One region of the Rahnella selenatireducens genome, then DNA from elsewhere that is predicted to be linked to it. Evidence: predicted binding sites of a transcription regulator. Region 1 holds the regulator's gene; each other region holds the start of a gene.

Evidence for each region. The regulator Fur, encoded in region 1, represses iron uptake genes when iron is present. The targets are predictions, from matches to a motif close to ATAATAATGAGAACNACTATCAA.
Region 2: exbB (tol-pal system-associated acyl-CoA thioesterase) is a predicted target of Fur. The motif match lies at 2,815-2,837, and genes of this name have one in related genera.
Region 3: ACLBVC_RS05915 (Nramp family divalent metal transporter) is a predicted target of Fur. The motif match lies at 2,729-2,751, and genes of this name have one in related genera.

What each region holds. Positions count from the first base shown of each region.
Region 1 covers NZ_JBKEZJ010000001.1:427,784-432,498, reverse strand. The annotation lists gene chiP (chitoporin ChiP) at 1-1,073, shown strand, start outside; gene chiQ (ChiQ/YbfN family lipoprotein) at 1,087-1,428, shown strand; gene fur (ferric iron uptake transcriptional regulator) at 1,569-2,024, opposite strand; gene fldA (flavodoxin FldA) at 2,340-2,867, opposite strand; gene ACLBVC_RS02085 (methyl-accepting chemotaxis protein) at 3,278-4,715, shown strand, end outside.
Region 2 covers NZ_JBKEZJ010000022.1:35,461-40,175, reverse strand. The annotation lists partial or broken gene ACLBVC_RS22910 (RHS repeat-associated core domain-containing protein) at 1-439, shown strand, start outside; gene ACLBVC_RS22905 (hypothetical protein) at 826-1,092, shown strand; gene exbD (TonB system transport protein ExbD) at 1,374-1,805, opposite strand; gene exbB (tol-pal system-associated acyl-CoA thioesterase) at 1,815-2,720, opposite strand; gene ACLBVC_RS22890 (TRAP transporter substrate-binding protein) at 3,245-4,222, shown strand; gene ACLBVC_RS22885 (TRAP transporter small permease) at 4,280-4,715, shown strand, end outside.
Region 3 covers NZ_JBKEZJ010000003.1:18,300-23,014, forward strand. The annotation lists gene ACLBVC_RS05895 (formate/nitrite transporter family protein) at 1-479, opposite strand, end outside; tRNA gene ACLBVC_RS05900 (tRNA-Ala) at 833-908, shown strand; tRNA gene ACLBVC_RS05905 (tRNA-Ala) at 982-1,057, shown strand; gene ACLBVC_RS05910 (NupC/NupG family nucleoside CNT transporter) at 1,195-2,382, opposite strand; gene ACLBVC_RS05915 (Nramp family divalent metal transporter) at 2,799-4,028, shown strand; gene ACLBVC_RS05920 (DUF2502 domain-containing protein) at 4,106-4,528, opposite strand.

The DNA.
Region 1 (4,715 bases):
ACCCGAACGAAATCGCGTTCTCCTCTAAAAACCATGCGTATGACGAAGACTACTCCGGTGATAAAGGCGGCGTCAGCCTCTACAAAGCGGCCGGTAAATTCAAATATGGCGGATTCTGGGGCCATGCCGGTTACATTCAGCCCACTGGACAAACGCTGATCGCCCCGCACTGGAGCTTTATGCCGGGTACCTATCGCGGTGCCGAAGCCGGGTATAAACATGATTTTGGCGATCCGGGCGAACTGAGTTTCTCCTACATGTGGGCGGATGAATACAAATCGCCGTGGCATCTGGAAATGGATGATTTCCGCCAGAACGACAAGAAAACCGGTGTTTCCTATATACACTCGCTGGGTGCGAAATACGACTTCAAAAATGATCTCGTGCTGGAAGCGGCCTTCGGTCAGGCAGAAAGTTACGTCGATCAATACTTCGCCAAAGCGTCGTACAAAATTGATCTGATGGGCAATCCGCTCACTACCAGCTACCAGTTCTATGGCGCGGAAGATCGTATCAGCAACCAGAACGATCCCAACAGTCTGTATGACGGTTTGGCCTGGTTGCAGGCATTGACTTTCGGTTACACCACCGGTCAGTTCAACTGGCGTCTGGAAGGGACAATGGTCAAAGCTGAGGGAAATCAGGGTTATTTTTTACAACGCATGACCCCAACGTATTCTTCTTCTAACGGACGTCTTGATGTGTGGTGGGACAACCGTTCTGACTTCAACGCTAACGGCGAAAAAGCGGTTTACGCCGGTGTGTTATACGACCTGGCGAAATGGGATCTGCCGGGCTTCGCAGTGGGCGGTTCTTATGTTTATGCGTGGGATGCCAAACCGAGTACCAATCCAATCTATGATCAGAGCCAGCGTCTCAAAGAAAGCGCCTGGAGCCTTGATGCGCTTTACACCATTCAGGAAGGCCGCGCAAAAGGGACGCTGTTCAAACTTCATTACACCCAGTATGACAACCACTCGGATATCCCGAGCTGGGGAGGCGGTTACGGCAACATTTTCCAGGATGAAAAAGACGTGAAATTCATCGTTATCGCTCCATTCACTATTTTCTGAGGATACTAAACCGATGAATAAATTACTGATGATGGTTGTGACTTCCCTGTTACTGGCGGGTTGTGCGCCAACAGCTACGCAAACCGAAAATGCGAAACTGCGTCAGGCGTACAGCAGCTGCATCATTAAAGCAGAAGGCTCGCCGGATAAAGTGGCGTCGTGCCAGACGATCCTTGATGTTCTAAAACAGGAACAGGAGCACAAGCAGTTTGCCGAGCTGGAAACCGTGCGTGTAGTGGATTATCAGCGTTGTCTGACGGCGCGTAAAACCGGCGATGGTCAGGCTTACGCGGCAGACTGTGGCAAAATCTGGCAGGAAATTCGTTCTAACAATTCGCCAAAACCGGTGAATTAACCGGGCGCGAACGCTGCGCACCTATCGCAAGAAAAAACAAACCCCGGCTTGCCGGGGTTTGTTTTTTTATCCGTCGCCTGAATCGCAGGCACAAAAAAACCGCCTTTCAGCGGTTAATTTATTCGGACTGACCGTAGAGATTACTGTGCAGGTTTATCATTGTGCAAAGATTCATCTTCGCGACAATCGCCCGCCTCACAGTGGCCGTACAGATACAGACTGTGGTTGGTCAGTTTGATACCGTGTTTCTTCGCAATCTCGCGCTGACGGCCTTCAATATATTCGTCACGAAATTCAATAACGCGGCCGCAATCCAGGCAGATCAGGTGATCATGGTGATGTTGTTGGGTCAGTTCGAAAACAGACTTGCCGCCTTCGAAGTTATGACGGGTAACGATACCGGCGTCATCAAACTGGTTCAGAACGCGGTAAACCGTCGCCAGGCCAATTTCTTCACCCATATCAATCAGTTGTTTGTACAGATCTTCCGCACTAACGTGATGACCTTCCGGCGCTTGCAGCACTTCCAGGATTTTGAGGCGCGGAAGCGTGACTTTTAAGCCGGCTTTCTTCAGTGCGGTGTTGTTGTCAGTCATGCGGATTCAGTCCTGTTACTATGTGCTAATCAAGTTGAGGCATGCAGCCTGTGGCATCGGCGGCACAAAAATTTGTCGCTTAAGGATTCTTCGCTTTTGAGACGTGTGCCGATCCTCAAAAACGTAGCCTGTTAATAAAGATCACAAAATGCCTGTCACATTCGATAATGCAACGACTTGATCAATAGGAAAACAGATGAGCTCAGTGTACCTTGATACCACTGAAAGTTACAATTTTGTAGCGGTTAAATTGTTAATTTCAGTAATAGTTTGGCCCTTCAATTGTAGAATAAATCCTCAGGGCCAACAGGGTTTTTAGCCAATAATTTCTGAAAGGCTCAGCTCTTCTGTGATCTGTTTGACCCACGTATCAACACGTTCGTTGGTCAGTTCCGGCTGACGGTCTTCGTCAATTGCCAGTCCGATGAAGTGCTTATCATCAGCCAGACCTTTAGACGCTTCGAAGTGATAGCCTTCAGTTGGCCAGTGGCCCACAATCACCGCGCCGCGTGGTTCGATGATGTCACGCACAGTACCCAGCGCATCGCAGAAGTATTCGGCATAGTCTTCCTGATCGCCACAGCCAAACAGCGCGACCAGCTTACCTTCGAAATCTATCTCTTCCAGCGTCGGGAAAAAGTCGTCCCAGTCACACTGCGCTTCACCGTAATACCAGGTTGGAATTCCGATCAGCAAGATATCGAATTTTTCCAGATCCTCTTTGCTGCTCTTCGCAATGTCATGCACCTCTGCAACATCTTTACCCAATTGCTTTTGGATCATTTTCGCGATGTTTTCGGTGTTACCTGTATCGGATCCAAAGAAGATACCTACTACGGCCATAAGATTACCTAACCTCTTGTTCTCAATGAAGTGCTCTGCATTGCAGGCAATAATAACGCAGATGATAGCAAACTCGCGAGGCGGAGAATATGTTTCAGCTCGCCTTCTTAACTGGTGGATAAGTTTATCGGCCAATCTTTTTAAGTGTTATCGCCTTCGTGTGCTTTGAATAACCTCAGGCTTATTGAGGTCAAAAGCAAAATTAAGAAATATGTTCTCACAATACTAAATTTTGAGAACAACCCGCCGATAGATGAAGCGAGAGGAATCTCAACATAATAAAGAAATCGATGCCCGGAGAGGTGTTCAAACATGTCCGGGGGCGAAAGCCTGCTGGCTACCTGTCTTGATTCTCCGCATCCCCGTCAATCCTCAGACCAGAAACAACCTTGTTTCGAGAGAGGCATATCGTGCAGTTTTTAAAAAATATCACCATCAGGGCCGCATTATTAACGATTTTAGGCATTTTCTGCGTCATGTGGGCAGGTGTCTCCCTTTACACCGTTACCTCACTGAATACGCTGACACAAAATACGAAGAACAGTACCGAACTGGTCAACAATATGGCGCTGATCAGCAAAGGAAATGATCAGTATTTTCGTACCGTGACACGCTTAAGCCGTGCCGTCTCACAACTTCAGGCCGATCCGTCAAAAGGGCCGGAAATTTTTGATACGGCAAAGCAATCCCTCGATGGCCTTTCTCAGGCACTGGCGAGTTTCAAAACGGCTCCGCATCCGGGGCTGGATGAGGCTTCGGTTCAGGAACTGGTCTCCAGTTGGGAGAGTCTGGTTACGCAGGGCGTTACGCCGTTGTATGCGGCGGCCGTCGGCAAAAATTTCGATGCCTATAATCAGCTCTCAAACGATGCTGTTCCTGCCCTGAGCCGTAACTTTGGTGTGTCCATGACCAAAGTCAGCGGGCAGATTGCAGTCGATTTTGAAGCAGCGCAGACCAAATCTAACCATCTGACTTATTACAGCAAAGTTATTCTGCTGACGGCTTTTTCTCTCGGCCTGCTTATTTTGCTGCTGACCGACCGTTATCTGGTGATGGCGCTGGTGAAACCGCTGGATAAAATTCGCGATCACTTCGCCGTGATTGCAAGCGGCGACCTGACGCATTACCTGGAAGAGTTCGGCAAAAACTGTGCGGGTAAATTGATTCCGCTGCTCAACGTGATGCAGTCCAGTCTGGAAAATACCGTTCAGACCATCCGCAATTGCACCAACCACATCTATCAGGGCGCGTCAGAAATCTCAGCCGGGAATAACGATCTGTCTTCCCGTACCGAAGAACAGGCATCCGCACTGGAAGAAACGGCAGCCAGTATGGAAGAGCTGACGGCCACGGTAAAACACAATGCGGACAACGCGCATCACGCGAGCCAGCTGGTGATGGAAGCGTCTTCTACCGCGCAGAAGGGCGGTAACATTGTGGCTGACGTCGTCAGCACCATGAAAGATATCTCAGGCAGCTCGAAGAAAATTGCGGAAATCACTTCTGTTATCAACAGCATTGCCTTCCAGACCAATATTCTGGCGCTGAATGCCGCGGTAGAAGCTGCGCGCGCAGGCGAGCAGGGGCGTGGTTTTGCGGTGGTCGCCAGTGAAGTGCGTAACCTGGCACAGCGCAGTGCGCAGGCGGCGAAAGAAATCGAATCGCTGATTAGCGAATCCGTTTCCCGCGTTGACAGCGGCTCTAAACTGGTAGAAAACGCCGGGCAGACAATGAACGAAGTGGTGCGCTCAATTACGCATGTCACCGATATCATGGCGGAAATCGCTTCGGCGTCTGATGAGCAGAGCAAAGGCATCAGCCAGGTTGCCGTTGCGGTGACACAAATGG
Region 2 (4,715 bases), on a different contig from region 1:
AATTAGCGAAAAGGGTTCGTTAGGTATATCAATGACACAAAATGGCGCATCTTCAGAAGGTATTACTACTGCGATGGCACCAGCTCCAACCAGCCCAATTGCAACGGGAGAATGTCGAGTTACTGGAACTGTTGCAGTAGGTACAGGTTTATCAGCTACTGCCTCACTTAATGAAAAATCAGGTGCCTCTGCTTTATGGAGTGTACCAATAGCAGCTGTTGGCCTAAGAGCATCGGCAACATGTGGATTAAAGTTTAGAGACCCTGACGCTAAGGACTTAAAAGTAGGCGCTGGATTTGCGCTGGGGTTGGGGGGTTTTAGTATTGAAGCAGTGCAAACATCAACGTGGCCAGAAATATACATTGGCTTTGGTGCTGGCGCTGGCCCTGAAATAAACCTCCCATATACACCAAGTGTATCGGGACCGATAAATTATTGAGGTTTATATGTGCGAAGGTATAAAGATACTCCGAATTACTTTTTTCTTTTTTGCAGTGGCAATCATCTCGATAGCCATTTTTTCAGGATGGCGCTTTTGCAAAAAAAACAACATAAATTTCAATTCTGTAGATGGTATGTTTGAAATGTATGGATATGTATTTTCTTTTAAAGACAAAGCATTTTCCATCTTAATGCTACTTTGCATATATGGGGGCGCGTTGTTGGGGCTTGTTGTTATTGGTATTAGCTTCTGGGCTGAAAGTAAAGGATGCGCATTCCCAAAAAGATATATTTAACAATGGGATAACTTAGAATACATCTCTTTGCAGACTCATTAATATGCGGCATTGCGAAAATGCGTGTCGCTAAATAACGGGAGAATTCATGCGTTATATTTATATTGTAATAGTTGCAATGATACTCTGCGCCTGCAGTCCGATTAATATAGATGCAGCACAAAATAATGTTGATACTTTTCATGAGATGTATCAAGAAAACAAATACTCAAATATATACGTAGACTCATCAGAAATTCTGAGGAAGTCTATTTCAGAAGAAGGATTTATTAAATTATCAACAGAGGCTAAGGATAAAGACTTAGGTGTTTTCAAAAAAACACACTCATCTCTAAAAAGAAAACTTATCATCTAATAGCTGATAACGAAGTGCTATTGATTTATACCTCTGAGTTTTCGAAGAGAAACGTAAATGAAACATTTTTGTTCATTATAGTGGATGGTGAATTAAAACTAAAAGGATATAACTAAACCTCCATCAATTAGGCTAATTTTCAGATGATGCTGGAGCTACAGCGACTCTTGCCCTCGCCGTATTCAACCCTGCACCAGTGGCCTGAGTTTTCCGCCTTCAGGAAAGCAAAAGGCCAGCAAATGCTGGCCTTCTCTGTTTTTGTGCGTCTGAGGCGTTAGGATTTATTTCGCCGCAGCGCCGGTCTGTTCTGCGCCGACCAGACCCACTTTCAGGTAACCGGCTTTACGCAGGTTATCCATCACGCTCATCAGCGTTTCGTAATCCACCGTCTTATCTGCACGGAAGAAAATCGTACTCTGCTTGTTGCCCTGCGTGCGCTGGTCGAGCATCGCCGTCAGGTTGTCGCTGTTTACCGGGTTATCGCCGAGGAACAGCTGCTTGTCAGATTTCACCGTCAGGAAGATCGGCTTCTCAGGACGCGGCTGCGCTTTTGCCGTCGAGGCCGGTAAGTCTACCCGCACATCGACGGTAGCCAGCGGCGCTGCCACCATGAAGATAATCAGTAACACCAGCATAACGTCGATAAAAGGCGTGACGTTGATGTCATGCATTTCACCGCTTTCGTCGATATCGTCGTTTAACCGAATAGCCATAATCTGTTCTTACCCTACGCGTAACTGACCCGTCTGACCGCGTGGCGCATCGCCTTCGCTGGCAGCCAGGTCCAGATCACGGCCCTGTAACAGGATAATCTGCGCCGCCACATCACCTACCTGATGACGGTAAGAGGTAATGGTACGGGCGAAAATATTGTAGATAACCACGGCGGGGATCGCAGCAATCAGGCCGACAGCCGTTGCCAGCAAGGCTTCAGCGATACCCGGTGCGACGACTGCAAGGTTGGTGGTCTGCGTCTGCGCGATGCCGATGAAGCTGTTCATGATGCCCCAGACAGTCCCGAACAGGCCGACGAACGGGGAGATGGCCCCGATGGTCGCGAGTATGCCGTTGCCACGGCCCATATAACGGCCAGCGGCACCGACGCGGCGCTCAAGGCGGAAACCGGTACGTTCTTTGATGCCGTTGTTGTCAGATGAACCGGCGGAAAGCTCGAGTTCGTTCTGCGCATCGCGAATCATCTGCGCGCTGATGCTGCTGGCGGCAAAGCTTTCAGCCTGCTCAGCAGCCTCATCCAGCGTACGCACAGAAGACAGCGCATCAAATTCGCGACGCATACGGCGTTTACCGCTGAAGACTTCAGCGCCTTTGCTAAACAACAGCGCCCAGGTGACGACGGAAGCCAGCAGCAAACCAATCATCACAGTTTTCACCACCACGTCAGCGTGGTGATACATGCCTAATACAGACAAATCGGTAGGAATGACAGGCGTCGCTTCGGTCGGCGCAGGTTGCATTAGCGGGGCAGGCGTTGCATCAGCCGGTGCCGGGGTGTCAGCTGTTGCAGAAGTCACGGCTTGTGCCGCAGGCGTCGCAGGTGCTGCCATCGCGTTGCCGCTTAAGCCAGCAACCAACATTAACGACATCAGGAGTGAAGTCGCCTCTTTCATCTTATTGCGAGCCGTTTTCACGCGTCGCCTCCAGCCAGAATCAGTGTGTAGAAGGAATGAATAACGCCGAATGATATCAAAGAAAAAGCCCCAATTGATAGTCGTTCTCATTATTATTTACATTGTCGCGCTTTACGACACAAGTGTCCTTGATGGATGACAAGGTTTTTCCCGTTTGAACACTGCGTGAACAGTATAATCCCCGTCACACTTTTCATAAAAATGTTGCATTAAATCAATCAGCTAATCGCAATTATTAAAGTTAAAACAACATTTTAAATATTAAGTAACGCTATTTTACATCTGTTGCGAGATTGTGATAGCGCTCAAATACCGCACAGTTATAAATAGGATAAGGTTCCTGCCACAGACGAAGCTCCTGAAAGGGCAGGCTATTATCCGTTTCATTTACAAGGCTATTTGCCTTTTTTTAATAAAAAACAGGCGCGATCTCGTGCGTCAAAACGCTTCACTTTTGCTGTCATTTTTCCATTCCCTTACCCGAGTACCCTGGAGACAAACTGATGAAAATGCAGAAAGCACTTCTCAGCCTTTGCCTGAGTTCCGCCACCTTGTTATTTACCCCTGTTCTTGCCGCGCAAACGCTGAAAGCCGCCGATGTGCATCCGCAGGGCTATCCCAATGTCGTCGCCGTTCAGCACATGGGCGAAAAGCTGCAACAACAAACCGAAGGACGCCTGGAAATCAAAACGTTCCCCGGCGGCGTGCTCGGCGATGAAAAACAGGAAATCGAGCAGGCCCAGCTGGGCGCGCTGGATATCATCCGCGTGTCAATGACACCGGTCGCTTCGATCCTCCCTGAAATTAACGTCTTCACCCTGCCGTATATTTTCCGCGATGAAGACCACATGCATAAGGTGCTGGACGGCCAGATTGGGAAATCCATCGGCGACAAGATCACCAGCAATTCCCACTCGCGTCTGGTATTTCTCGGCTGGATGGACGGCGGAACGCGAAACCTAATCACCAAAGAACCGGTGGTGAAACCGGAAGATTTGCACGGCATGAAGATCCGCGTTCAGGGCAGCCCGATTGCGCTGGCGACGCTGAAAGCCATGGGCGCAAACCCGGTGGCGATGGGCGTCAGTGAGGTGTTCAGCGGGATGCAAACCGGGGTTATCGACGGCACGGAAAACAACCCGCCAACGTTTGTCGCGCACAACTATCTGCCAGTGGTGAAAAACTACACCTACAGCCGCCACTTCATCATTCCGGAGCTGTTCCTGTATTCAAAAGTGAAGTGGGACAAGCTGAAACCGGAAGATCAGCAGCTGATCCTCAAACTGGCCAAAGAGGCGCAGGACGAGCAGCGCGAGCTGTGGAAAGCCTATAACGAGAAAGCGCTGGCGACGATGAAAGCGGGCGGCGTGAAATTCCAGGATATCGATCCGGCCACCTACGTGAAAGCCACGCAATCCGTGCGCGATGAATTCGGTAAAGACCATCAGGAGCTGATGCAGCAAATCGCTGACGTTCAGTAATTCGTTGAACCGGGCAGCGTCCGCTGCCTCTTTCCCGACACTTCAGCGGAGGAACTTATGGTTTCCGGTTATCACACTCTGATGGACATCTTTTATCGTGGCGCAATGTGGCTGGCGGGGCTGGCTTTATTACTGATGGTGGCGGTCATTCCCATCGGTATTTTCGCCCGCTACGTCCTGAACAGCGCCCTCTCCTGGCCTGAACCCATCGCCATTATGTGCATGGTGACATTCACCTTTATCGGTGCCGCCGTCAGCTACCGCGCGGGTTCGCATATTGTAGTGGCGATGGTCACGGACCGTCTGCCGCCTGCCCTGCAAAAGTTTTCTGCCTTGCTTTCTGACCTGATGATGCTGGCTATCAGCATTTTTATTTTCTGGTACAGCCTGCAACTGTGCAGCGAACTCTGGCAGCAACCCGTGGCGGAATTCCCGCTGCTGACCGCCGGGCAAACCTACCTTCCTCTGCCGGTGGGTTCGGCGCTGACCCTCT
Region 3 (4,715 bases), on a different contig from region 1:
GAAATGAAGGTGTGCATAAAGTCTGCATTCACTTTTGCGGTGGCGGTGGCGACGGTTTTGCTCAGGAACGCGCCTTCGGTCAGACCGAGAACGTGACCGAAGAAATAGGCCACGGCCAGGCTGCCAAGCAGGTTAGCGAGGGTGACCCAGAACCAGTTGCGCAGAACGGCGTAGAGGCTGATCTGACGTGCAAACCAGGCGATCGGTAAGGTCATCATGTTACCGGTCAGCAGTTCTCCCCCTGCTAAGACGGTCAGGATGATACCCACCGGGAATACGGCGGCGCCCAGCAAGTTACTGAATGAACCCCAGGATGCAGGTAACGTCCCTATTACGTGCAGATCCAGCAGGAAACCGGTGGCGATGAATGCGCCAGCCAGGAAGCCCAAAATTAACAAATTCAACACGGAAGCATGGCTTTTATTAACGCCTGCCGTGACAGCGATGGTTGCGATTTCTTTAGGTGAATACAAGGACATGAGATAGCTCGAATGGTGTAAGTTATGATTATTGCGCGAGCAGTCTATTCTGAGATTTATCCCAAAACAAGACGATTTTCATAGTCTGCTAACATTCCATTAATCATTCGGACATAGATGTTAAGAAAATGCTTATGCAGATCAAAAAGCTAGTTGGAATGCGGGCTGACGGGCAAATTGTAAAACAATGCATCCTGCGGGAAATTTCCGTGAGGACAGGGCTTTTTTCCCTGTGAAATGCGAGATTTGGCGGCTTTTTCAGCGCTTGATTCCAGAAACGGATTTAGCCGTTGACAGGCCAGACTGCGTTTCATATTATGCGCCCCGTTCACCCGTTTTTACGGGCATGAATTGGGGGTATAGCTCAGCTGGGAGAGCGCTTGCATGGCATGCAAGAGGTCAGCGGTTCGATCCCGCTTATCTCCACCAACTTTCTTACCAGAGTCAGTTGGTTTGTTCCTCAAAAGGGAACACAAGAAGTACAATGTGGACGACCTCGTGTGGGGGTATAGCTCAGCTGGGAGAGCGCTTGCATGGCATGCAAGAGGTCAGCGGTTCGATCCCGCTTATCTCCACCAAATATTAAAGAAACCCGCTTCGGCGGGTTTTTTGCTTTCTGTTCTATCCCTTTCGGTCCTGCCCCTTTTGTTCCCTGAATTGCAGACATAAAAAAAGGCGCCGGAGCGCCTTTCTTTGTCTTTCTGTTGCTGCTTGCTTACGCCAGTACCAGACCCGCGATAGAAGCTGACAACACGCTGACCAGGGTTGAGCCGTACAGCAGTTTCAGGCCGAAGCGTGAAACCACGTTGCCCTGGTGTTCGTTCAGGCCTTTGATAGCGCCGGCCACGATACCGATAGACGAGAAGTTCGCGAAAGACACCAGGAAGACGGACAGGATGCCCACACCGCGTGGTGACAGTTCGGTCGCTACTTTTTGCAGATCCAGCATCGCAACGAATTCATTGGAAACCAGTTTGGTTGCCATGATGCTGCCGACCTGCAAGGCTTCGTGGCTTGGCACACCCATCATCCATGCGAATGGATAGAAGACATAACCCAGCACGCCCTGGAAGGTGATACCGAACACCACGTCGAACAGCGCATTCAGGCAGGAAATCAGTGCGATGAAACCAATCAACATGGCTGCAACGATGATCGCCACTTTGAAACCGGCCAGGATGTATTCACCCAGCATTTCAAAGAAGCTCTGACCCTGATGCGTGTTACCGATTTGCAGGTCTTCTTCTGAATCAACTTTATAAGGGTTGATTAACGACAGTACGATGAAGGTACTGAACATGTTGAGCACCAGCGCAGCAACAACGAAGCGCGGTTCCAGCATGGTCATGTACGCACCCACAATCGACATAGACACTGTCGACATGGCTGTGGCTGCCATGGTGTACATACGTTTTTCAGACATTTTGCTCAGAATATCTTTATACGCGATAAAGTTTTCTGACTGACCCAAAATCAGGGAGCTGATGGCGTTGAAAGATTCCAGTTTTCCCATGCCATTAATTTTCGACAAGACCGTACCGATGATACGGATGACGAAAGGCAGTACGCGAATGTGTTGTAAAATACCGATCAGTGCAGAAATGAACACGATCGGACACAAGACTTTCAAGAAGAAGAACGCTAATCCTTTATCGCTCATGCCTCCAAATACGAAGCCGGTCCCTTCCGCAGCGAATCCTAATAATTTCTCAAACAAGTCTGAGAAGCCTTTCACAAAACCTAAACCGATTGAAGAGTTCAGGAAGAAATAGGCTAATAAGACTTCGATGACCAACAGCTGAACAATGAAACGTAAACGGATATTCTTCCGGTCACGGCTCACCAGTAAAGCGAGTGCAGCGACAACGGCCAACGCTAATACAAAGTGCAATATTCGGGACATGGGTGCTCCAAATTAGAGGCAGGCTATATTTCGACGGACATTCTATGTAACGCGTACATTTAAAACGTGAAGTCGCTTGCAAATATAGAAATTACGGACACGAATTGCAACAAATCGAGGCCTATCACACAAAAAATCAAGATGTTAATAAAACTAAGCACAGTTAGCATTCTTGTGCTAGTTTTATCATGTGCCGTAATGCGTTCCGAATCTGGCCAGTAAATGTCTGTTTTAGGAAAAAGCGTTCTGTAAGTCTTTCTGAAAGCTCACAGAATGATTAACCACTCAGTTCACACTTTGCCGCTTACGCTACTGCCTATCAGAGTAATTACTCAGATCATTCTAAATGCACTTGATAATCATTATCAATTAGATATGATTTATGTAAGCGTAACAAACGTAAGGGTTAACTGACTATGCTGAACAGCCGGGCCGAATCTTCAGGCCGCGCAGCCAGAAAGATGAAGCTTTCACTGATGGGACCGGCGTTTATTGCCGCCATCGGTTACATCGATCCGGGCAACTTTGCGACTAACATTCAGGCCGGTGCCTCGTATGGTTACCAGTTGCTGTGGGTGGTGGTTTGGGCCAACGTTATGGCGATGTTGATCCAGTTATTATCTGCCAAACTGGGTATCGCCACCGGTAAAAACCTCGCCGAACACATCCGTGACCGTTTCCCGCGTCCTGCCGTCTGGGCTTACTGGGTGCAGGCAGAAATCATCGCGATGGCGACCGATCTCGCCGAATTTATCGGCGCGGCGATCGGCTTCAAATTACTTCTCGGGGTCACGCTGCTTCAGGGCGCCGTGCTCACCGGGATTGCCACCTTTATTATCCTCGGGCTGCAAAAACGTGGGCAAAAACCGCTGGAACTGGTTATCGCCGGTTTGCTGCTGTTTGTGGCCGCCGCCTATATCGTTGAACTGTTCTTTTCGCAGCCAAGCATGGTGGCGCTGGGCAAAGGCATGCTGATCCCTGCGCTGCCCACCAGCGATTCCGTCTATCTTGCCGCCGGTGTGCTGGGCGCGACCATCATGCCGCATGTCATTTATCTCCACTCTTCGCTGACTCAGCGAGGCGGAAAGGCATCGAAAGAACAGCGTTATTCCGCGACAAAACTCGATGTCGGTCTCGCAATGACCATCGCCGGTTTCGTTAATCTGGCAATGATGGCGACCGCCGCTGCCGCGTTCCATTTCAGCGGGCACAGCGGGATCAGTGAACTCGATGAAGCTTATCTGACGCTGCAACCGCTGCTCGGCCACGCCGCCGCGACGACATTTGGCCTTAGCCTGGTCGCCGCCGGTTTATCCTCTACCGTGGTCGGTACACTGGCTGGTCAGGTGGTGATGCAGGGCTTTGTGAAATTCTACATTCCACTGTGGGTGCGCCGCACGGTCACCATGATGCCGTCTTTTATCGTGATTCTGATGGGGCTGGACGCGACGCGAATTCTGGTCATGAGCCAGGTGCTGCTGAGTTTCGGGATTGCGCTGGCGTTGTTGCCGCTGCTGGCGTTTACCGGCAACCGCAGCCTGATGGGCGAAATGGTGAATACCAAAACCGTGCAGTGGGCGGGGCGCATCATCGTACTGATTGTCGTCAGCCTTAATCTCTACTTGCTGATCGGTATGCTGAAATAATTTCCGGCTGAAAGATTAAAGCCATAAAAAACGGGACAGTTTGCGCTGTCCCGTTTTTGTTTCTGCTATCCGCTGAATCAGTGATGATGGCCGTCATGCCCGCGATCGTGCCCGTGTCCGCGATCATGGCCGCGACCTCTGTCCGGACCACGCCCGTGGTCATAATGCGGACGTCCGTGGTCTCCATGGTAATAACGCGGCGGCGGCATCGGACGACGTGGCGGATGGCGATGATTCCACCAGCCCTGATCGCGCCAGCGGTAGCCGTCCCAGTAATCCCCGCGCGGGCCACGGTGACCATAATTGTGGCCACGGTAACTGTTCCACCAGCTCGGGTTGCGCCAGTCGTATCCATCCCAGTAATAACCGCGACGGTCACGGTCGCCAATGCTGATCGAAAGACCGGGTGTATTGAGGCTAAAATTGCTGGCCTGAACAGCTGGCGCGGCGGCAGGCAGCAAAGCGAACAGCAATGTTCCGAGAAGTATTGGCTTAATCATAGACGGCCCCAGATTCCTTATAATTTATGCTGACAGTTATAAGGGGAAGAGGGAGCGGGTTCTATTGCTTACAATCCTGTTTTGATTGATTTACCTGCCTTAACGAAAACCTTACGGATCCTCCCCCGTCATCATACGAGCCGCCTCTGCGTTGGCTGCTTTCATTCACCCCGGTCACTTACCCGTG